4 regions of the Bacillus sp. OTU2372 genome follow, and region 1 is predicted to be linked to each of the others. Evidence: riboswitches for the same ligand, from Rfam matches in the RefSeq annotation. Region 1 holds a riboswitch; each other region holds the start of a gene.
The links. Region 1 has a riboswitch for thiamine pyrophosphate ahead of thiM (hydroxyethylthiazole kinase). Riboswitches for the same ligand answer to the same signal wherever they lie in the genome.
Positions count from the first base shown of each region.

Region 2: it holds a riboswitch for thiamine pyrophosphate, as region 1 does, so the genes downstream of both, AAHB15_RS23310 (solute carrier family 23 protein) here and thiM (hydroxyethylthiazole kinase) in region 1, are expected to answer to the same signal.
Region 3: it holds a riboswitch for thiamine pyrophosphate, as region 1 does, so the genes downstream of both, thiT (energy-coupled thiamine transporter ThiT) here and thiM (hydroxyethylthiazole kinase) in region 1, are expected to answer to the same signal.
Region 4: it holds a riboswitch for thiamine pyrophosphate, as region 1 does, so the genes downstream of both, AAHB15_RS04120 (thiamine phosphate synthase) here and thiM (hydroxyethylthiazole kinase) in region 1, are expected to answer to the same signal.

Region 1 is NZ_JASATK010000004.1:120,680-126,124, reverse strand. It holds gene AAHB15_RS10005 (agmatinase family protein) at 1-941, shown strand, start outside; gene AAHB15_RS10000 (metallophosphoesterase family protein) at 1,195-1,695, shown strand; gene AAHB15_RS09995 (glutaredoxin family protein) at 1,688-1,927, shown strand; TPP riboswitch at 1,993-2,103, shown strand; gene thiM (hydroxyethylthiazole kinase) at 2,384-3,190, shown strand; gene thiD (bifunctional hydroxymethylpyrimidine kinase/phosphomethylpyrimidine kinase) at 3,205-4,014, shown strand; gene thiE (thiamine phosphate synthase) at 4,011-4,655, shown strand; gene thiW (energy coupling factor transporter S component ThiW) at 4,657-5,172, shown strand; gene AAHB15_RS09970 (acetylornithine deacetylase) at 5,185-5,445, shown strand, end outside.
Region 2 is NZ_JASATK010000020.1:58,295-63,739, reverse strand. It holds gene AAHB15_RS23325 (3-oxoacyl-ACP reductase) at 1-349, opposite strand, end outside; gene AAHB15_RS23320 (acyl-CoA reductase) at 364-1,824, opposite strand; gene AAHB15_RS23315 (LuxE/PaaK family acyltransferase) at 1,821-2,963, opposite strand; gene AAHB15_RS23310 (solute carrier family 23 protein) at 2,960-4,288, opposite strand; TPP riboswitch at 4,501-4,609, opposite strand; gene AAHB15_RS23305 (HoxN/HupN/NixA family nickel/cobalt transporter) at 4,772-5,445, opposite strand, start outside.
Region 3 is NZ_JASATK010000001.1:74,454-79,898, reverse strand. It holds gene AAHB15_RS00435 (transglycosylase domain-containing protein) at 1-43, opposite strand, end outside; gene AAHB15_RS00430 (helix-turn-helix transcriptional regulator) at 177-632, opposite strand; gene AAHB15_RS00425 (FeoB-associated Cys-rich membrane protein) at 792-947, opposite strand; gene feoB (ferrous iron transport protein B) at 969-2,972, opposite strand; gene AAHB15_RS00415 (FeoA family protein) at 2,972-3,196, opposite strand; gene thiT (energy-coupled thiamine transporter ThiT) at 3,371-3,961, opposite strand; TPP riboswitch at 4,081-4,189, opposite strand; gene AAHB15_RS00405 (histidine kinase N-terminal domain-containing protein) at 4,402-5,445, shown strand, end outside.
Region 4 is NZ_JASATK010000001.1:864,511-869,955, reverse strand. It holds gene AAHB15_RS04150 (Zn-dependent hydrolase) at 1-240, opposite strand, end outside; gene AAHB15_RS04145 (DNA-3-methyladenine glycosylase) at 565-1,155, opposite strand; gene AAHB15_RS04140 (hypothetical protein) at 1,229-1,438, opposite strand; gene AAHB15_RS04135 (hypothetical protein) at 1,763-1,909, shown strand; gene AAHB15_RS04130 (alkaline phosphatase) at 2,170-3,537, shown strand; gene AAHB15_RS04125 (hypothetical protein) at 3,633-4,331, shown strand; TPP riboswitch at 4,416-4,524, shown strand; gene AAHB15_RS04120 (thiamine phosphate synthase) at 4,630-5,271, shown strand; gene thiO (glycine oxidase ThiO) at 5,255-5,445, shown strand, end outside.

The DNA.
Region 1 (5,445 bases):
AGCCGCTCTCAACCAATTCCAATCCAGAACAGACCAGGAACACGGACGTTGTGGTCGTAGGTGTCCCGCTCTCTCGTTCATCGATTAGTCCCTCCGGGGCATCAGAATTTCCTGATGCCTTCAGGCGTGCCTGGAAGGGATTCACTACTTATAACATAGATGAAGATTTGGATTTAGCAGATATGACGGCTCTGGATGTGGGGGATGTCCCGATGCATGTAACCGATATCCGCCGCTGTCAGGACAATATTGTCGAGGCATCGGCTACCATCCATCGGAATTTTACTACTTCGATAGTGGCGGCAATTGGCGGAGATCACTCGATTACGGCGATGATGGTTAAAGGATTACACTGGGCCAAACCGCGCGAGAAAATCGGCATTCTTCAATTTGACACCCACTTCGATTTAAGGAGTCTGGCCGATAATGGACCGTCTAATGGAACACCGATGCGGAATTTGATCGAAAGTGGTGTGATAGAAGGCTCGAATTTATACAACATCGGTTTGCATGGTTTTTTTAACACCAAAGATTTGAAGCAGTATGCAGATGAAAAGGGTGTTAATTATTATACACTTCGCCAGTCCAGAAAGAGGGGTATTGAAGAAACGGTCAGTCAGTGTCTTAAAGAGCTGGATGAAAAGGTCGATACTATTTATTTGACTGTAGACATGGATGTTCTCGATATTGCCTATGCCCCGGGGGTCCCCGTCGGAACGCCAGGCGGAATGACTACAGCAGAACTCTTCGATGCAGTACTCACTGCTGCTATGCATCCAAAAGTCAAAGCCATCGACATCGTCTGCCTCGACCCATTAAGAGACACCCAAGTTCATACAACCGTAAAACTCGGCACCCACGTCTTTTTAACCTTTCTAACAGGAGTAATGCTACGAAAGGTGACAGGCACCGAAAAGGATTTAAATAAGTTAGATAACTGATAAATAAACAAGAATGGTCAATAGCATTCGTTAAAAAGTTGCATAAAACCTTGAATTATTCTCAAGGTTTTTTATTTTTTGACATTTTGTTTTATAACAGTTAATTTCCGACATCATTATGCGAAAAATGTCTGTTTGTGCGCTTTCCCGAGGAATAAAACGCATTAATCACTATGATTCAACATGCAGCGCCCATTGTTATATAATAGATATATTGGACATTATATTGAACGAGGGATGAAATTTGAAAATTGTGATTATTTCCGACACCCATATGCCTAGGCGAGCCAAGGGACTTCCAGCCAGATTGAAAGAGGAATTATCGGACACGGATTTGATCATCCATGCTGGCGACTGGCAGACCATAGATGTTTTACATGAGCTTCAATCCTATGCGAAAGTGGAAGGGGTCTTTGGGAATGTCGACGATGACAACATTCAGGAACAATTCCCCGAAAAAAGGATTCTAGAGCTAGGCGGGTTTAAGATAGGTATTACCCATGGGCATGGTAAAGGGAAAACCACTGAAAAGCGGGCCACTCTAGCATTCAACGGGGAAGCAGTAGATTGTATCATTTTTGGTCACTCTCATATCCCGATAAAACGCTATGAAGACGGTGTGCTTCTTTTTAACCCTGGCTCACCCACAGATAAACGGCGTCAGAAGATGTATTCCTTTGGACTTTTTCATATTGGTGATACGATAAAGGCAGAGCATATCTTTTTTTCAGATAAAGGAGAAACAAATGAATAAAACAGTGATCGTCTATACAACCAAAGACTGCATTGAATGTACAATGGTTAAAAAAGTACTAACGGAGGAAGGAATACCGTTTGAGGTCAGGGACATTTCAAAAAATGCTTCCTTCCAAAAAGAAGTCGAACAATACGGCTTCCTAGGGGTTCCAGTAACTGTACTAAATGACCGGGCAATAAAGGGATTTACAAATGAATTAAAGGAAATTATTGACTTAGCGAAATGTTAAGGTGTCAATAAAAATTCTTTACATTGTAGAAAATTAGCGTTAATATGAGTGTAATTTAATAACCAAAGATCTACTAGGGGTGCCCTGTGTATCAGGCTGAGAGAAAACAATAAAGTTTTTAACCCTTTGGACCTGATCTGGGTAATACCAGCGTAGGAAAGTAGCTAAACGAGATATTTTTTTGCGTTTTTCTTTCAGAACACTAACCAGGTCCATTTTATGGGTCTGGTTTTTTTATTTTTGGCTGTGTTAAACTTGGTTGTTGACTTCCGCTCCAGGCGCTTCGCTTTCCGCAGGCGGTCCGGGGAGCCTCCTCGGCGCTATGCGCCTGTGGGGTCTCCCCAGCCCCGTACTCCCGCTGGAGTCTTCGCGCCTTCAGCTCCAATCAACACCGTTATAAAATCAATAATAACCTTTAACACAGCCTTATTTTAAAAAAGAAAAGGGGAGTTTAGAATGGAACCAAATTTCATCTATGAAACATTACAGAAAGTAAGAGAGGTTAGCCCGCTTGTACATAATATTACGAATGTCGTTGTGACTAATTTTACTGCAAATGGTCTGCTTGCCTTGGGTGCATCGCCTGTTATGGCTTATGCCAGTGAAGAAGTAGCGGATATGGCGAGGATTTCCAGTTCACTGGTTTTAAATATCGGTACGTTAAATGCCCAGAATGTTAATAGCATGGTGATAGCGGGGAAAGCGGCTAATGAGCAGGGCGTTCCTGTCATTTTTGACCCAGTGGGAGCCGGAGCAACCACATATCGAACCGATACAGCCCACAAAATCATGAGCGAAATCAAAGTTTCAGTGGTTCGAGGAAATGCCGCTGAGATTGCCAATGTAATTGGTGAAAAGTGGCAAATAAAAGGTGTTGATGCAGGTGCGGGAAATGGAGACAAAGTCGAACTTGCGATCAAAACAGCTAAGATAAGTGGATGTGTTGTTGTCATAACCGGAAAAGAGGATATTGTATCAAACGGTGAAACCACTTATGTCGTATCGGGCGGACATCCAATTTTAACAAAAGTGACTGGTACGGGCTGCCTATTAACTTCCGTTATCGGTGCCTTTGCTGGAGTGGAAAAGGATGTACTTCGAGCAGCGGTTGCTGCGTTAGCCTATTACGGGATTGCTGCGGAGAAGGCGGCAAAGAAAACAGCTGAAGCGGGACCGGGCAGCTTTCAAATTGAATTTTTAAACCAATTAGCATTAGTCACAGAAGAGGATATTAAAGCAAATGCTTCAATTAAAAAGATTTAACGGAGGTTTGTAAGATGAATAAAGCATTAACGATTGCCGGCTCAGACAGCGGAGGAGGCGCCGGAATTCAAGCGGATTTAAAGACCTTTCAAGAATTAGAGGTCTTCGGTATGTCCGTCATAACTGCAGTCACCGCACAAAACACCTTGGGCGTTCATGGGGTTTATCCGATGACACCGGAAGCGATCATTCAACAAATTCAAGCGATTGGGGAAGATATCGGTACGGATGCGGTGAAAACGGGGATGCTGTTTAGCTCAGATATTATTGAAGCTGTTTCTGAGCAAGTGCGGAAATATAGATGGGAGAATCTCGTCGTTGATCCTGTGATGATAGCTAAAGGCGGTGCATCATTACTGCAGCAGGAAGCTATTTTCGCGATGAAAACCTATTTATTACCGATCGCAAAGGTGATTACACCGAATATTCCGGAGGCGGAGGTTCTAACGGGATTGACCATTAAAAGCGCCGAAGATAAAAAGGAAGCTGCCTTAAGATTGGTTGAGCTGGGTGTTCAAACGGTCGTCATCAAAGGCGGTCATGATGAAGATGATTCAGAGTCAACGGATTTACTATATGATGGTAGAGAGTTTCATACCTTTACCAATAAACGAATTCCGACAAAAAATACACATGGAACCGGGTGTACGTTCTCGGCGGCGCTAACGGCTGAACTTGCGAAAGGTGCTTCAGTTTATGATGCAGTCTTAACAGCCAAGGAGTTTATTCAAGCGGCAATCGAGGATGGCATTGAGGTCGGCCATGGTCATGGGCCGACAAACCATGGAGCGTTTCGGAAGAAAAGGGAGCTGGGAAATCGATGATAAACCTGAGCGAGGCTTTAAAGGTATATTTTATCATGGGCAGTCCTAACTGCCTCAAAGAACCGGTCGAGGTTTTAAAAGAAGCAATCGCTGGTGGAGTTACCATTTTTCAATTCCGTGAAAAAGGAAAGGGTGCTTTAATTGGGGCAGAAAAATACGAACTGGCTAGACGGTTACAAAGTATCTGCAAAGAACATCAAATTCCCTTCATAGTTAATGATGACATTGAATTGGCAATTGAGCTCGATGCGGACGGTGTACATATCGGGCAAGAAGATGAACCAGTAAAGGTGGTACGTGAAAGGATTGGTGACAGTAAAATCCTTGGTGTATCCGTCCATACCCCGGAAGAAGCCGAGACGGCACTCAACGATGGTGCTGATTATTTCGGAATTGGACCCATCTACCCTACTAGCTCAAAGGATGACGCGAAGCCTGTCAGGGGAACAGAGCTAATCGAAATTCTCCGCCAACAAGGCTATACCATTCCAATGGTCGGAATAGGCGGTATTACTAGTGAAAATGCAGCGCCAGTCGTAAAGGCCGGAGCAGATGGTGTTTCCGTTATTACGGCCATCAGTCATGCAGATTCACCACTCGAAGCAGCGAAGGCATTAATAAATAGTGTGGAGGGACGATAACGTGAATAAAACGTATAAGCTGACACTAACGGCGATGATGGTCGCGATAGGCACGATTACTAGTAATCTCGTAGCTATACCAATCGGGTTTACAAAGGTATTCCCCATGCAGCATTTTTTAAATGTTTTATCTGCTGTCTTACTAGGGCCCTATTACGCCGTTGCCCAGGCCTTTTTGGTCTCATTGATCCGCAATTTAATGGGTACAGGCTCTATTTTTGCCTTTCCTGGCAGTATGGTCGGTGCCCTACTCGCATCGCTTTTATTTTTAAAAACAAAAAAGATGTACCTTGCATTTGCCGGTGAAGTAATAGGAACAGGGATCCTTGGTGCGCTTCTATCCTATCCGATCGCCACGTTAATCCTTGGACAAAAAGCAACACTATTTGGATTTATTCCGTTATTTATCTTCAGCTCGTTTGCAGGTGCACTGCTTGGATTTGTGGTCTTAGTCGTATTTTTAAGAAAGAAAGTATTAGTAATGAATGATAGTAAGTCTCCAGCAATAAAAAACTAGGGTGTGTGAAAATTGAACGAGGAATTGATTGCAAAAATCACGAGTGAAATTGAGGCGAGAAAAGGGGAATTGTTAGACCTTTTATCTGATATTGTTGCCTTTCCAACAGTCAGCCCTCCCGCCCGTAATACGAATGAGGTTCAGGAATTTATTAAAGGATATCTTGAAGAGTTAGGTTTTAACACTGATAAATGGGATGTCTATCCTAATGACCCAAACGTGGTTGGAATTTTACAAGGTAAATCTTCTGGTCAGTTTAATAGTTTAATCATA
Region 2 (5,445 bases), on a different contig from region 1:
ATTGTTGGTTGTAATCTTCCCAGTCGATTTCCCACGCCGTTTTCCTGGTTTTTGGATTAAAGGTATAATGACTTAGTGCATTATTTACCACTACGTCAATTGCTCCAAGGGAATCGATCATTTGTTCCATCATTTCATTTACCTGATTCCTATTTGTTACGTCAGCCTGAATAGCGGCTGCCTGCCCTCCCAATGACTCTATTTCATTTACCACACTTTCGGCAAGGGCTTGATTCTTCAAATAATTGACCACCACAAATGAACCTTCCGCAGCAAACCTTCTCGCCATCTCTGCGCCAATTCCCCTGCTTGCTCCCGTAATTAATACAATTTTATCCTGCAAATTCAAAGGTAGCCCTCCTTCTATTCAAAATCTGTATCATACCGTTCCACATTTTGCTCTATATTCCTTTCGATATCTGTCATCCTAACAAGATCGAGGAGATTAAACCTGCCATCATGGTGCCACCCTGGTTTTGCCTGGTTCATTTCACCGATCGAACATATTCTATTTACACCGTATGTTCCTAATTGATTGGCGAGTGAAACAAGTCTGATTGGAGAAACAGCCAGACCGCACGATTGTAAATATGGCTGATAAGGCTTAATGGCAGATAGCACACTTTCCACAGATTCGACTGAGTATACATGAACAAACCGATTTAAAGGGGAACCTTCAAATCCAGTTTCTTTGTGAAAAATGACTGTCCAGGATGTGTCTGCATGACTAGAGAAAGCGGCTACGTTTTCATGTTGGACGGATTCCAGCTGATAGCGGCTTCTTACCCGTTGAATGGCCATCGATTCTTCATCCTTAAGCTTTGCTCGTGGTCTTTTTTTATGATAACGTTCTAGTTCCGCTCCCAACATCTGAGCAAATTGCTTTGAACTTATGGACCCTCCCTCTTCCACATAAATTGTTTGGGGAGATAAACAACTTTGTTGGTCGTAGATAGACACATCTTCCGCCATCTTTTTGATGGTGTCATAGTAAAGATCAGGAGTTAATGCTTCTTTTCCGATGTAGGCAAAGCTGATTTTATGTCCGTAACTCAAAAACCTTTTATGTGGAGGAACCTTCCGTCTTAGCTTTTCAACCGTTTCATTTGAACCGTATACAATCACCGCCTCGCAGTGTTCGATGGCCGGCTCTTCTAGTTCAATCGTCCCTCCTTTCCAAGGGAGGATGGCAATGGCTTCAGCCAGTTTTTTATCTACCTCCGCTAAGGACTCCGTAAAGAGAACGGGGAACAGTGGTTCGGCCATGGAGGTTTTCCCTATATTCCCTGACTTGACCAAAAGCCCCATGATGATACTCCATACTTGTACCCCCGGAACATTCCCTGAGAAAACATGGAATATAGTACTTGGTCCAAAGGCTTTGCTCATACCTCCTGATTTTCGAGGGCGAAACTCATCCAACATGGCGGGTTGGTCAAGCTCCTCGTCAAGAAAGCGCAGCAATTCCTTTTTACGAAAGGTCCGTATATACCTTTTTAATTGAAGCCGCACCATTTCTTCATCATAACCAGTAATCATAGGGATCAGATTTTCCGCTAATTTTCGGAGCGGATAGTCAGGATGAAGCCATTTTTGAACGGCCAAGTCTATTTTTTCCACAATATCTGTAATGGATAAAGTGGATAGATATTGGTCCCGATTCCATTGAACTTGTTGAATGATTCCCTTCAATTCTTCTCCTGTGATCACAGGGAATTTTAATACAAACGTCATGTCCTTTCCTGTAACTGTTTTTGAACGAAATTGGTTTAATTCAATCGAATCCGGTACACTGAAAACGTTCAGTTCCTTGATATTATTCACTGCTGATTCACACCACCTGAATTTACTTGCATAAGCTGGTCAACCGCAATGGAACAACCTCTTGCCTCGGAACCCTTTATTCTCCCAAGTAGCACAAATCCATGATCCGTTTTATACCCCATATCTTCAGTTAGAATAGCCAGACAGGAATTCCAATTGGCAAGATCATAGTGTGCAATTACGCCTCTTTCCCCATCCTTAACCGGCTCTAACGTGTCGGTGTTTAGTACAACAGTCTTAACCCATGATGGACTTTTTTTATCATAGATTTCAGAATGATTTAGATAGGTGCTTCGTATGGTTTGATCATAGATTTGAGAACTTAGCTCAGTCATTCCGTACATGTTTATACATTGATTGCGACCAATCCCAAAAAACTCACGAAACTCCGAATATAAATTCTCCATTTCCACTTCACGGGATTGTCCCTTAAAGCCCCCTGTATCAAAAATGCGGCTATCTTTAGCCAGTTTGAACTGAAGTTGTTTTTCTTTTAGATCATCAATGATATGGACAAATGCAAAAGTGGCGCCTATTAGCAGCACAGGCTCCTTTTGTGACTCACACCAACTTAAATCCCTGATCAGCTCGTCTACATTCAGTCCATTATCAGTAAAGAAGAATTTGCTATTTTCAGTGCCGAAAAAGGAAACCGCATTGGTTAAATATCTAGATAAAGATGAATTTTTGTTCAGATCTTCTGCAGGTGAGAGAACAAAAATGGTGATTTTCTCACGATCAGGCAGCACAAAATGCTTAAAAGGTCCCTTCATTGATGCATCCCATACCGCAAGATCCGGGTGATAATTTTTCCCTTTTGCCTCCGGATTTGTGGTACCCGAGGTCATAAAAACGTGTTTCACTTCTTCTATTGGCTCACAAGATAAAGTCAATTCTTTATATCCTTGAATGGGCATGGGAGGGATATCCTCCCATCGTTTGACTGTAAGCGGCGTCCTTTTTTTTGTCTGGCAAAATTTCTTATAGGCCAGATTATGCTGGAACTGGTAACGAAACAATTTTAGCGCCAGCTCATTATAGGAATGTTCCTGTTCTTCGTGATGGGTAAATTTCCCCTCTTCACAACGGTTTATAAATTCAAGAATTTGTTCCGTTAGCATTTTGGAATCATCTCTCATTTTAGAGTCCCTCTTTTCAGTCTATTGGGTATGTTTACAAGCAACAATTGAAGCAGCACCGATGAAAATGCCCCGATTAATATGGTGTTAGAAAGGAATGTACCTAAGATTCCTTTCAGATTAGTGGCATAGTTAGGCAGTGAAATCGCAAGCAGAATAGAAAGCCCCATAATCAAATAGTTTTTTTCTGAATGCTCCGCTCTTGCTAAAATAGAAATACCTGTAGATACAAGCGTCGCTGCAGCAGGTAAAAAGATACCTCCAACAACCGCATCAGGTGTTAAGGCAAGCAAGGCCCCGATCTTTGGAAAAAAACCGAACAACAAGAAAATGGCACCTGCCACCATCACCGGAAATCTTGATCCGACACCCGTCAACCTAAGAAGCCCCACATTTTGTGCATAAGCTGTGGTAGGGAAACCGCCAATAAGCGAGGAGAGGAATGAACCGGCGGATTCACCTGCAAATCCGTTGCGAATTCGTTTGGAATCTATTTCGGTATTTAGCATCGCTCCTGCTGCTTGATAGACACCCATTGCTTCGATAATCGCTACCAAATAGGCCACAAAAAATGTAAGAAACGTGTCCCAATGAAAAGTTAAATTTCCATAGGGAAGCAGCTGTGGAATCCCGAACCACGGTTTACTATCTATCAAAGAAAAATTGGTCTTCCCTAGAATGGCAGCAAGGACATCCCCAATAACGAGAGCAATTAAGAAGGAATATGATTTCCAAATGCCTTTCCCAAAAAGAGATAATAAGATAACAATGATTGAAGTGGGAATCGATAGTAATAATATGGATGGGCTGGCAAACGACTCATCACCAGGTGAACCCCCTAAAAATTCGTACAAGGTAAAGCCAGATAATGATACTCCAACCAGAAAGATGACTGTGCCAGAAATAACAGGTGTAAATATGACTCTCAAACGGCCAATTACCCCGGTAATTGACAATAGAAAAACGATAATTGAACTAAGAAAAATACCGCCACTCGCTGCAGCTAAGCCGTTCGCCTTTCCTGAAGCAATCATAATGGAATCAAAAGCAGCCGATGGGCCTTGAATAATTGGCAATTTTACTAATTTAGTAGCTTGTGTCAAGGTAACGATTCCAGCTGTAATAAATATAGCATTAACGATATTAGCCGACTGTGATAGAGGTAAACCAATCATGGACGCGACAAAAATAGGATCAAGCCATACGTTTGACACACAAATATGCTGTAAAGCATATAAAAAGGTTTTCCATGCAGGGAGTTTCTCCTCCAAACCAATATTCATTTCTTTGTTACTCATACTATTCACTTCTTGTATCTTTTCCATGATGTAATCTCCTTCTCTGTTTATCTATTTATAAAGGACTAATCGACATTCCATCCCTATTTAATAGATTGGGATTTGCAGCGACTCATCTTTGTTTTTCCGGTTTTAGGTGATTCTTTGTTATTTTTCAAAAAGGCTTCCTGCTGTTTTTTTTATAAGAAAAAGCCAGGTCCAATAATGGACCTGGCTCCGCAGCTTATGAAATAAATAGTCTTCCACTTAAGCTACTTTCCTACGCTGGTATGATCCAGATCAGGTCCAAAGGGTTAAAAAACATTTGTTTTTCTCTCAGCCCGTCAAGGGGCACCCCTAGTAGTATTGTATATTTATTAGATTCAGTTAATAATAACTCTTAAATAGATGGAAGTAAAGGTTCAATTTTCCACTTTGTTTAGTATGTTGCTATAAAGATATAGTAATGTTTAATGATCTTGCGTTCGTACTTCCAATACCTTTCCATGTCGATACGTTATTAGTGGACGTTTAATTTTTCACTGTTATATCCAACTGCTTTTTGATCCGATAGCTTACAATGACATAACTTAGACCAAATAACACAAACAGCATAACCCCTAAAATCTCAAAATCCAGTTCAGCCCCTGGGAGGAAGAACGTAAACGCTTCATAAAAGGATACCCCATAGGCTAATGCTACAATAACCCAGCCCATGAAACGAGAAGCGGATTGTCCTAACCGATTGCTGTCTTTAATCAACCGAAAGGCTACGATGGAATCAAAGGTGTCTGTAATCATCATCCCTGCCATAAAAATGATTCCTAATAGAACCGGCAATAAACTAGCCGTATTCCCTGCCGCAATCGCCCACATCGATGTTTGGCTAACCGTTTCCGCTGCCAGTGCAAATAAGCCGCCAATTAGAATCACAAAAAAGGGATTCGTTGTTTCTTTCAACATCTTTGGCAGGAACTTCCCCTTGATTCCCTTGACCTGGAAATCTTCACCAGCTGAGGATTTGGTCCGCAAAAGATTAAAGATATTCAATGTACCAATTGCGAAAAGGGAAACAATAGAGATCCAAGTAACCAGTGCATTCACTAGATCTGGTATGGTAAAGCTCTTCATAAAAATCCCTAAAATAGTCGCGATACAGGTGACAACCAAACCGTGTCCAAATGAGAAAAGCAAGCCCACCCAGC
Region 3 (5,445 bases), on a different contig from region 1:
TCAACCGCTTAAAAAGAACAATTACTTTTTCTGTAAAAATCACTATGAGGACATCCTTTAGCTGTAATCTTTTAACAGGAATACTCTTCGATTATTTATTAGTCTTTGTAAAAATTTGAAAAAAAACATCACTATGAAAAAAAGATGGGCCGAGGCCTCATCTTTTTTTCGCATTATTATTCACTTTTTGCCAGTTCTTTAAAGCGTTGTCTAGAAAGCTTTTCATCAAAGCTTGAAAAGATACGATAGTTTTGATCGTCTAGAATCCGAAAATGCTTACTTAATATATTTTGCTGAAGGATAAAGCCGTTTTTTTGCGAAATCCCCCTCCACCAAACTCGTCCGCCAAGGGTTTTTGCTTTACGAAGGTCGATTCCGTTTAGGGCAACTGTTTCTAATACCTCTAGGGGTTCATTTCCAAATAAAAATTGGACGGTTTCCGTTTCTCGAAAAAGGGCACAAATGGAAACAACTGTCGACCAGCCAGCCAGAACCCTCCCTTTTTCAATTTGTACAAGGGTTTTCTTCGAAATACCGATAATATCAGCCATTTTATCCTGGGTATAACCCGCTTCTGTCCTAATCAGCCGAAGCTTCTCAGAAACCTGTATAATAATTTCATCCCTGGTCACAGTAAGCCCTTCCTTCAATTTCTTCTAGTGTAATTTTACACAAGTTTATAGGACTATTCAAATTTCAAGAAAAAAAACTGCTATATTTCACTTAGCAGTTTAAGTACTTTATCTTTTATATTTGTCTAACTCCAGGCCATACGCCGCTGACCAGGGCGTTTACGCATTTCGTGGTGGGATACCGCACTGACTGGAACATGAATTTTTCAAATCACAGGCGGCGCATTTTCCCTTTTTGGATTTACTAATGAATTTCACTAATGCCCAGGCAGCATATCCAAAAATAGCCAAACCGATTATTATACTCGCAATCATTGGGTCCACCCCTTCAAGATTTTACATCAATCCAAATAATTTTCCTCCTTGGTAAATGACCAAGGACAATACATAAGCAATAACGAACGCATAAATCATCGAAAAAGCAGTCCATTTCTTAGAACCGGTTTCCTTATAAATGGTTGCTGTCGTTGCCAAACAAGGAATATACAATAGGATAAAGACCATATAGCTATAGGCTGCCAGCGGAGTATAGTAATTAGCCAACAACCCTTGCAGGCTTGCATCATTTGGAACGAAGTAAATAATATTCATGGTTGAAATGATCGCTTCTTTAGCCAGGAAACCTGTTATTAAGGAAGCAGATGCCTGCCAGGTTCCAAAGCCAATCGGATTAAAAATAGGGGCAATTATATTACCAACAGCAGCTAAATAGCTATGGTCCATATCAACTTTCAGGCCATTAGGACCTGCATAAGATAATAGCCAGATAAAGACGGAACCGGCAAAAATAAATGTTCCCGCCTTTCTAACAAATCCTTTCCCTTTATCCCAAGTACTTCTCCATAATGATTGAAACTGTGGAAGTCGGTATGGAGGAAGTTCAATAACAAATAAAGATGTTTCAGATTTTAGCAGAGTTTTAGAAAATACTTTGGCTAACGTCAATGCTACTACAATTCCCAACAAGTATAGGCTAAGAACAACAAATGCCTTATGGCCTGCAAAAAAGGATCCTACAAATAAGGCGTATACCGGTAACCGGGCTGAGCATGACATTAATGGTGTTAATAGTATAGTTAATAGTCTCTCGCGAGGAGTTTCAATCGTTCTAGCCGCCATAATCCCAGGAACATTACAGCCAAAGCCAATCATCATTGGGATAAAAGCTTTGCCATTTAATCCTACTGATTCCATTATACGGTCCATTACAAGGGCTACGCGCGCCATGTAACCAGAGTCTTCTAATAAGGAAATAAAGAAGAACAGGATAAAGATTTGCGGTACAAACACAAGTACGCCGCCAACTCCAGCTACTAACCCTTCAATAATTAAGTCATGAATAAAATTTGAGGCATGAATAGAACTTAAGACCGCCTCAAACCCGGACGTGACAGGTCCCGTTAAAAAGGCATCGAGCACATTTGATAAAGGCGTGCCCAGCCAATCAAATGTCAGCATAAACATGAAATACATGAGCAGCAAAAAGATTGGCATCCCAAGAAAGCGATTCGTTACAATGCTATCAATTTTTTCAGATAGTGGTAAACCTGAGTCACTTTTGCTAGCTACTTCGGCAACGATTTTTTCAATGACTTTTTTTCGTTTTAAATAAATAAAATTAGAGAGTGACTTTCCATCCAATCGTGCTTGAATCTTGTTTTCCAAATTTCTCACAATATCATTTATTCTTTGAGGATTGGCGATACTGTTTACATAGTTTTGAACATATTGATTTCCCTCAAAATATTGAATAGCAAGAAAACGAATAGAGTGGCCGGTCTTCCCACTAATTTCACCGGTAATTGCCGTAATCGCCTCTTCTACCTCTTTGCCATAATAGACTATGTGCTTATTGGCAGGCTGGATGGATTTTGTAGAGATTACATCTACAAGCTTGTCACACCCTTTTCCACTCCGAGCCACGACAGGCACAACCGGAACGCCTAGAACTTTGGCCAGCTTCGGAGCATCAACATGAATGCCGCGTTTATTGGCAACATCAATCATATTTAAACCTATAAGTGCAGGCTTCTCAAACTCAAGTAATTGCAGTGTTAAATGTAAATTACGTTCTAATTGTGATGCGTCTAAAATATTTAATAACCGGTCAACTGATTCAGTTAAAAAAAACGAAGTTACAACCCCCTCATCCTTTGATAAAGGATTAAGAGTATATACTCCCGGTAAATCTATTAATTGTCCAATATTATTCTTGAAAACTCCGACTTTTTTTTCAACCGTTACACCGCTCCAGTTGCCAACATACTCATAGGAACCTGTTAAATTATTAAACAATGAAGTTTTTCCAGTATTCGGGTTTCCAATTAGAGCGATTTCCATTATATTCTCTCCACTTCAATCTGAACGGCTTCTTTTCGGCGAATCCCTACACATTGGCCGCAGGATTCGATCATAATTGGGCCGCCAAATGGCATCACACATTTTACACAGACTTCAGATCCTTCAGTAATTCCTAAATCAAGTAAGCGCCTTTGAACGAGGTGACCAACATGAGATAGGTCAATTATTTTTCCTTTATCTCCTGTTTTTAAAGAACCAAACATGTATATCACCCTATCTACGTTAATTGAGAATGATTATCTTTCTAATTGTATTTTAACACTTTTTTGAGTTAATAAGCATGATAAATTTGACAAAAGTTCGAAAATATATTCAGAAGGTCATCGATATCTATATAAAAAAAAGGAAAAGAACTAATCCTTTCCTTTTTTCCTTTATTATAGACTTTTTTGCAAAATCATTTTCTTTGGAAGGGCACTAATTAGTACAATAGTAATGGTTGCACTAATAATGAAATTAGGCAGCATATAGGTTCCATTATATAGTAGAGAGTAGATAGCTACCGGCTGGCCTTTTGGAGCATACTCGCCGAAAAAGGCAATCCCAGAAATCACATGACAAAAATATCTAAGTGCACTTCCCAAAAATGCCCCACTAATTACATAAGCCATCCATTTACCATTGTTCTGTTCATTGATTGATTTTTTAATGGCAGGTGCAAAAACTCCTGCGGAACCAACAACTGTAAAAGCAATAAAGTAATCAATAATCCCTTGTACAATCGTATAAACTTGGGAAAACCCTAGAATAAACTGAAGGAAACCTAATAAAAAGCCTGTTAAAAGTCCACCCTTTATCCCCCAGCGATAGGCAATCAGGAATATCGGCACCATCGCAATGGAGATGGAACCACCCTGCGGCCAAATTCTTAAAGATACAATTCCCGCGACAAAATCTAATAAATAAGCAAGTGCAGTAAATACAGCAACTTCTGCAATAAATAAAGTATTACTTCTTGTTTGATTCACTAAACATTTCCCCCTCTATATAAATAGACCCGCTTGATCTCTTCCGAAAGACTATATGTTGCCATAACAATGTGGAAGAAAAAAAGCAATTCAGAACTTGGAATGTCTGAATTGCTTTGTATTTAAGCAAACCACATCCCTACGCTAGTGTTAACTAACAGGTTCATAGGGTCAGAACGCTAACGTTCACTCTCAGCCGCCCAGAAAGCAGCTCCCCCTGTGGAAGTATTCAATTGTATCCATAGAAAATATACTACTCTACCACTAATTAAACAAGATATTTGTTATAGAGAATGTTATATACGACATTATAAATTATGGATAATTAATAACATTTCACTGGATAAAAATTTTTTCCTTAAATTTCATAAAGGATTTTTTCATTCTTCAGCGAATTATCATGGTAATCAGTTTGGTTAAAACCAATAGGGGGAAACAACATGTTTACGGGAGAACAAACGGATTTAATCGCCTTTTTTGCTCATAACAAAAAGCAATTAGTACAAGAATGGGAAAATGCAATCATGATATATCATGGTGATCCCTTTAAAGGTAAAATACGTGAAAATGGGGAAGCCCTATTAGATGTTATTCTAACGATGCATACCATATCTAAGGAAGAATTATTAACGATTATCGAAAAAATCGCCATTGCCATATCAAAGGAACGGGTTATGGCCGACATTAACATTGGTGATTTTGTATACAATGTCAATATCGGGAGGACAATTTTATATAGCTATTTAAGTAAGACTGGACTGACATGGTCCGAATTACAAAAATCTATTAATGATATTAACTTTTGTTTTGATAAATTCTTATATTTTGCCGTATCCCATTACTCTGAAGCGAAGAATAAAATTATTGAAGAAAAGACGATGTTTATTGATTCAACCCACCAGGATCGCTTAACACTTCTCGGCCAAATGACTTCAAGCTTTATTCATGAATTTAGAAACCCACTTACATCTGTTCAGGGATTTATTCAATTACTGAAAGCCGATTATCCAAATATGAGATATTTAGATATCATTTCAAGTGAATTGGACCAGCTTAATTTTCGTATCTCCCAGTTTTTGTTACTTTCGAAAAAAGAGCTTATTGGTAAGGAAAAGGTATTTTTCAAATTAAACCACTTAATTGATGAGGTTTTAAACTTCCTCTACCCTAGTATTTTGGACGGTAAAGTTAAAATTCAAAATCATTTAGACGGCGACTATACATTGAATGGCTATGCAGATGAAATCAGGCAGGTCTTTATTAATATCATTTTTAATGCCATTGATGTTCTGAATCACCACGAGGTCGCAAATCCGACGATTGAGATAAACAGTTTATTAGAAGACAATACAACGATAAAAATTAGTATTTCAAATAATGGGCCCGTCATTCCAACTGAGTTGCATAAAACCATTTTCGAACCGTTTTTCACTACAAAAAAACTGGGGACTGGCCTCGGCTTGTTTGTCTGTAAAGAAATTATT
Region 4 (5,445 bases), on a different contig from region 1:
CACGAGCGGCGGCTTTTCTTCCACCCCAGGTAATTTCGCATAAATATTTCCCATATCATCAATTTCGACCGACATCCCCAATGCTTTACAGCAAGAGCAAAAATAATCCCTTGCTAAACGATCTTCTGCAGATAGAGCCAAACGTGTTACACCATTGTTTTCTGTGCGTCCGAAATTTGCAAATTGTTCAAGCGCGGCCTGTAATCGTTCTCCGCTGATAATAATTTTTTGTTGTTCCATAATCTATTATCTTCCCCTTTCATTTCTATTTGGTGTAGACAATGTACCTTTATTATTTCTTAAGCAGCCGACCTCTTCTTAATCGCTAAGCTCTAGCAAACCAATGTCTTTTATATGTTTTTTATATGTCTTTATAAAACCCTAGATTGATTATCTTTCTTATTCTTATAACATTCCATTATATGGTAAGATAACCTGACAGATTAATTAGGAAAGCGGTAATATTTTTTGTCATCGATTTAAAAACTGCTTCCTTTCTTCGAAATTTATGTAAACGGATACATTTTAGAACAAAAAACCTGATCCTATGTTGAAACAATAGGATCAGGTTTTTTGCTGTTTTGAAACATATTGATTATTAGTAACCCAGAAACGCCAAAGATAGTCTCGGGCTTCACCGGAGTTGTTAATTCCAATCCTTTTTCCGGCTGATATGCTTTCCGGGCAGATACCTTTGGCAATATATAAAGGTGGACAGGTCAGGGCGCGGCTATAGTCTTCCATTGAAATGCCCATTGATTTTGTTAGTTTGCCTGGGCCGTTCGTTAATTTTGTTAGTTCTTCCATGCCTCTTCTAAATTTCATTAACTCAATACCGAACACAGGTTCAAGAGCACGGACCAAAACGGCTTCTGGTTTTTCTTCACCGCCGCTAACTACATTGAAAAGGCAGTGAGTATGCATTACAAAAGTATAGGCAAGACCGGAACGATGGAACATAACCTCTGTTCTTTTCGTACGCCTGTTTTGATAGCTATGAGCCGCCCTGTCCCCTGGGCCAATGTATGCCTCTGTTTCTACAATATAACCTGCCGTAACTCCCTCCTTTGTTTCTTTTACAAGGAGACAACCGAGTAAAGCTTTTGCAAGTTCAAGTGTGGGCTGTTCATAAAACTCCTGAGGTAATGGTTCGATATCCTTAAAAAAATCTGCTATGTGTATTCACTCCATTGACATAATTTGTTTTATTATAAGATAGCTATTTACTTTAGATTGGTTTATCTTTCTCTGTAATAAACCATCCACCAGATTTTCTTTCTATATTAAAAACCTCTTCATCAAATTGTTTTCTCAAGACTTTATATTCCTCATTTTCTATTTTAACCATTGCTACTTTTATTTTCTTAACTGTTATTTCTGGATTCTGGACTTCAAAAATAAGGTTATGCATAATAAAGAAAGTTCTCTGGCGTTTCATTCACTCCACTTCCTTCCCCTACTTTTCTTATATATAGAATTTGTCAGCTATGATAAATATCCTTGTTATTTTTTTATAAAAATAAAATATTTTTTTAACTGCTTCTAAAAATATGTTTCTCCTCATTAGACATCTACTCCTCTAGCAGTGATTATATGAAAATTTACAGAACTTTTTCATTAAATTAGCATTTACTTAACAATTCTTAATTAATATATTATTAATGGGGCTAGCAAGAGTGTCTATCATGGGTATTTGGCAAAGTTAGAGCCCTATTGGTTATCATTTTACATAAAGATAAAGTTCATTTAAAGGAGTGGTATCATGCAAGACCAATTAGTTCAATATAACGGGAAAAATTATGTACTACTTTACCGTTACTCCTCAGATTATTGCGAAATCCAAGATACGAAAAACCGATATCAAATCCTTCTAGTTGAATACTCCAAACTTTCTTTTAATACAAATTAACGATCTAAACTAAAAAAGAAAGTTCATTATCAATAACCAAAAGGGCATGGAAAATTTCCATGCTTTTTTATTTTTAAAGACCCGAACGAACAAAAACCACTTCATTTTCACTAAGACCATCATCATATAAAACTAAAACCAATCTTTACATTATATTCATAATAGATTAATAATTTCACTTTATAGTTTACTAGTAACCAAAATTAAAATTTGATGAAAAATTCATTAATTTTAATTAAAAATCGGAGGAGGTTATTATTTTGTTTAAAAAAGTCTTAAAGAAGAAGATTTTACCTGTTGCAGTACTATCCACAGTAGCATTTGGGACTTTGCTTGGGGCCCTACATAATGACGTCGAAGCAAAGGAAGTTAAACAGAACAATGCAGAGATTAAGAATGTGATTTTCTTAATCGGTGATGGAATGGGAGTGTCTTATACTTCTGCTTATCGATATTTAAAGGAAAATCCCTCGACTAAAGAGGTCGAGCAAACAGAATTTGATAAATATCTAGTTGGACAACAAAAGACCTATCCGGAGGACCCTCATCAAAACGTGACAGATTCGGCTGCCGCAGCAACTGCAATGTCAGCAGGTATTAAAACCTATAATGCGGCCATTGGTGTAGATAATGACGGTTCATCTGTAAAAACTGTCCTTGAAGCAGCAAAAGAAAAAGGAAAATCAACTGGTCTGGTTGCGACTTCCGAAATTACCCATGCCACACCTGCTTCTTACGGTGCCCATGATGTCAGCCGTAAAAACATGAATGCCATTGCGGATGATTATTATGATGAAATGATCAATGGCGGACATAAAATTGATATCATGCTTGGAGGCGGCTTAAGCAACTTTGTTCGTCAGGATCGTGACCTTACAAAGGAATTCCAAAAAGACGGTTACTCCTATGTAACTAATAAAGAAGAAATGTTAAAAAGCAATAATTCTCGGATGTTAGGATTATTTGCTCAAGGCGGAATGCCAAAAATGCTTGATCGTGAAACCTCCATGCCTTCATTACAAGACATGACCGAAACCGCCTTAAATAAATTAAGCCAAAATAAAAATGGGTTCTTCTTAATGGTAGAAGGAAGCCAAATTGACTGGGCTGGACATGATAACGACATTGTGGCGGCGATGAGTGAAATGGAAGACTTTGAGAAGGCCTTTAAAGCGGCCATTGAATTTGCGAAAAAAGATAAGCATACTCTAGTTGTCGCAACAGCCGACCATTCAACCGGCGGATACTCGATTGGTGCTAGAGGTGATTATAACTGGTTTGGAGCTCCGATTGCAGCAGCAGAACGTACACCTGACTTTATGGCAGAACAAATTTCCAAAGGGGCAGATGTTGAACAAACACTAAAAAACTATGTTAATTTACAATTAACATCTCAAGAAATTGATTCTGTAAAAAAGGCTGCAGCATCTAAGAACGTTACCACTATTGATAATGCGATTGAGACTATTTTTGACAATCGTTCCGTGACAGGCTGGACAACTGGCGGACATACGGGTGAAGACGTCAACGTATACGCATATGGCCCTGGCAGCAACCTGTTTGCTGGAAATATTGATAATACGGACCAAGCGAAACATATCTTTGATATTTTAAAAAATGGCAAGTAATCTTGATAAAAAAATACCTATTTTTCCCGTTGGGCTTTGGTGTTCAACGGGAACTTTTTTGAAACCTACTATCTTATCTGAAAGGTGACCATCCTATGAAAATATTGACACCATTCATACTTGTTTTACCTCTTTTCTTGTTTGGCTGTAATGCCGTTCAAAATATAGAACCTACTGCAAAAGCAACTGAAAAACAAGAACATGTATCTGACAACCAGAAAGATAATTCAAATAATGAAAATAGTAGGGCTAAAACTTTATCTGATATATATGTCCCTAATCCACAAGTATCCGATGATACCAACCTCCTTCAAGTAGGGCAAACGATAAAAGATAGTAAAGGGACAATAAACTTAAAAGAGATTGCCGCACAAAATAAAAGTTATGCTATTGGACCGATTGAAATGAGAATCAAGAATGTCAAACTGATTCACAATATGCCGACCTATTCGTTAATGGATTACTTTCATTATTACACAGATGACTATGAAGAATTTGATTTTATTAAGGTGGAAGTGGAGCTAGTCAATAAATCAGATCAAACAGTACATTTTGGACCAGTTGCTCATCTAACTACAAGTAATAGTGAGACAAGAACTTTCAAGGATGACTTTTATATAGAGTATTTAGGCGGTGAAATAGAGCCTGAGGGTTCAAAGCAAGGAGCACTTGGGTTTATTATTGAAAAATCAACCCCTGAAGTCCAATGGCTAGAAATTCAAACGAGTGATGTGCTTGATCAAAACCATAAAGAATTAGGTAAGTCGCAAAACATAAAAATTGAATTTAATTAAGATTTAATTTAGAAAATTATTTGACATTTCTAACACTGGTGTTAATATTAAACATGAAGGTAATTATTATAAATTAATATGAAATTAATCCGCTAGAGGTGCCTTTTTAAAGGGCTGAGATTGAAGTGCTACTTCGGGACTCTATGAACCTGATCTGGGTAATACCAGCGTAGGGAAGTGGAAAACGGGCTATTTGAGTGCGCATGCATTTCATTTCAAATAATCAAACCACTTTCTTACATAGGAAAGTGGTTTTTTTGTTTTTCACTTATTTCAATAAGCGGTAGCTTCTTAAGGGGTGACGCGAATTTTAACAAATGCGAAAGAGTTACATATTATTTCGAACGGTAAGATGCCCATCGAGCAGTTACAGGAGATTTTGATCGATATCCACCCATATGTAACGTCGATTCACTTACGAGAAAAGCAAAAAACAGCAAGGGAACTTTTTCAAGCGATTGATCTGCTTTCTAAAGATATCCCCTTATCAAAACTGATCATTAATGACCGGGTGGATGTTGCTTTTACTACAAGGGTGGCAGGGGTTCAATTAGCCTTTCATAGTTTAGCGCCAGCGATAGTAAAAAGAGTTTTTCCGCAGTTAAGGGTAGGAAGTTCCATTCACTCCATATCAGATGGAGAAAAAGCCCTACGGGATGGTGCTGATTACGTGCTATTCGGTCACGTCTACCCTTCCCAATCTAAACCAGGTAAGACACCGAAAGGGATTGAGGAATTATCAAGGGTTACCAAGTTGGATATTCCGGTCATTGCGATTGGCGGGATTACACCCGAAAATACGAAACCAGTTATCCACGCTGGGGCAAGCGGCATTGCAGTGATGTCAGGAGTCTTAGATTCTCATGATCCTTTATCAGCAGTAAAATCGTATGTTAACGCATTAAAAGATGGAGATGGAAAAAGTGAAAAATTCATATGATGTTGCGATTATTGGCGGCGGAATAAACGGAAGTTCGATTGCCTACCAACTATCAAAGATGGGAAAAAAAGTGGTTGTCATTGAGAAGAACCATTTGGCCTGTGAAGCTTCCAGTGCAGCTGCCGGAATGCTGGCCGCACAAGCAGAGATTGAAGAGGATGGTCCCTTTTTTCA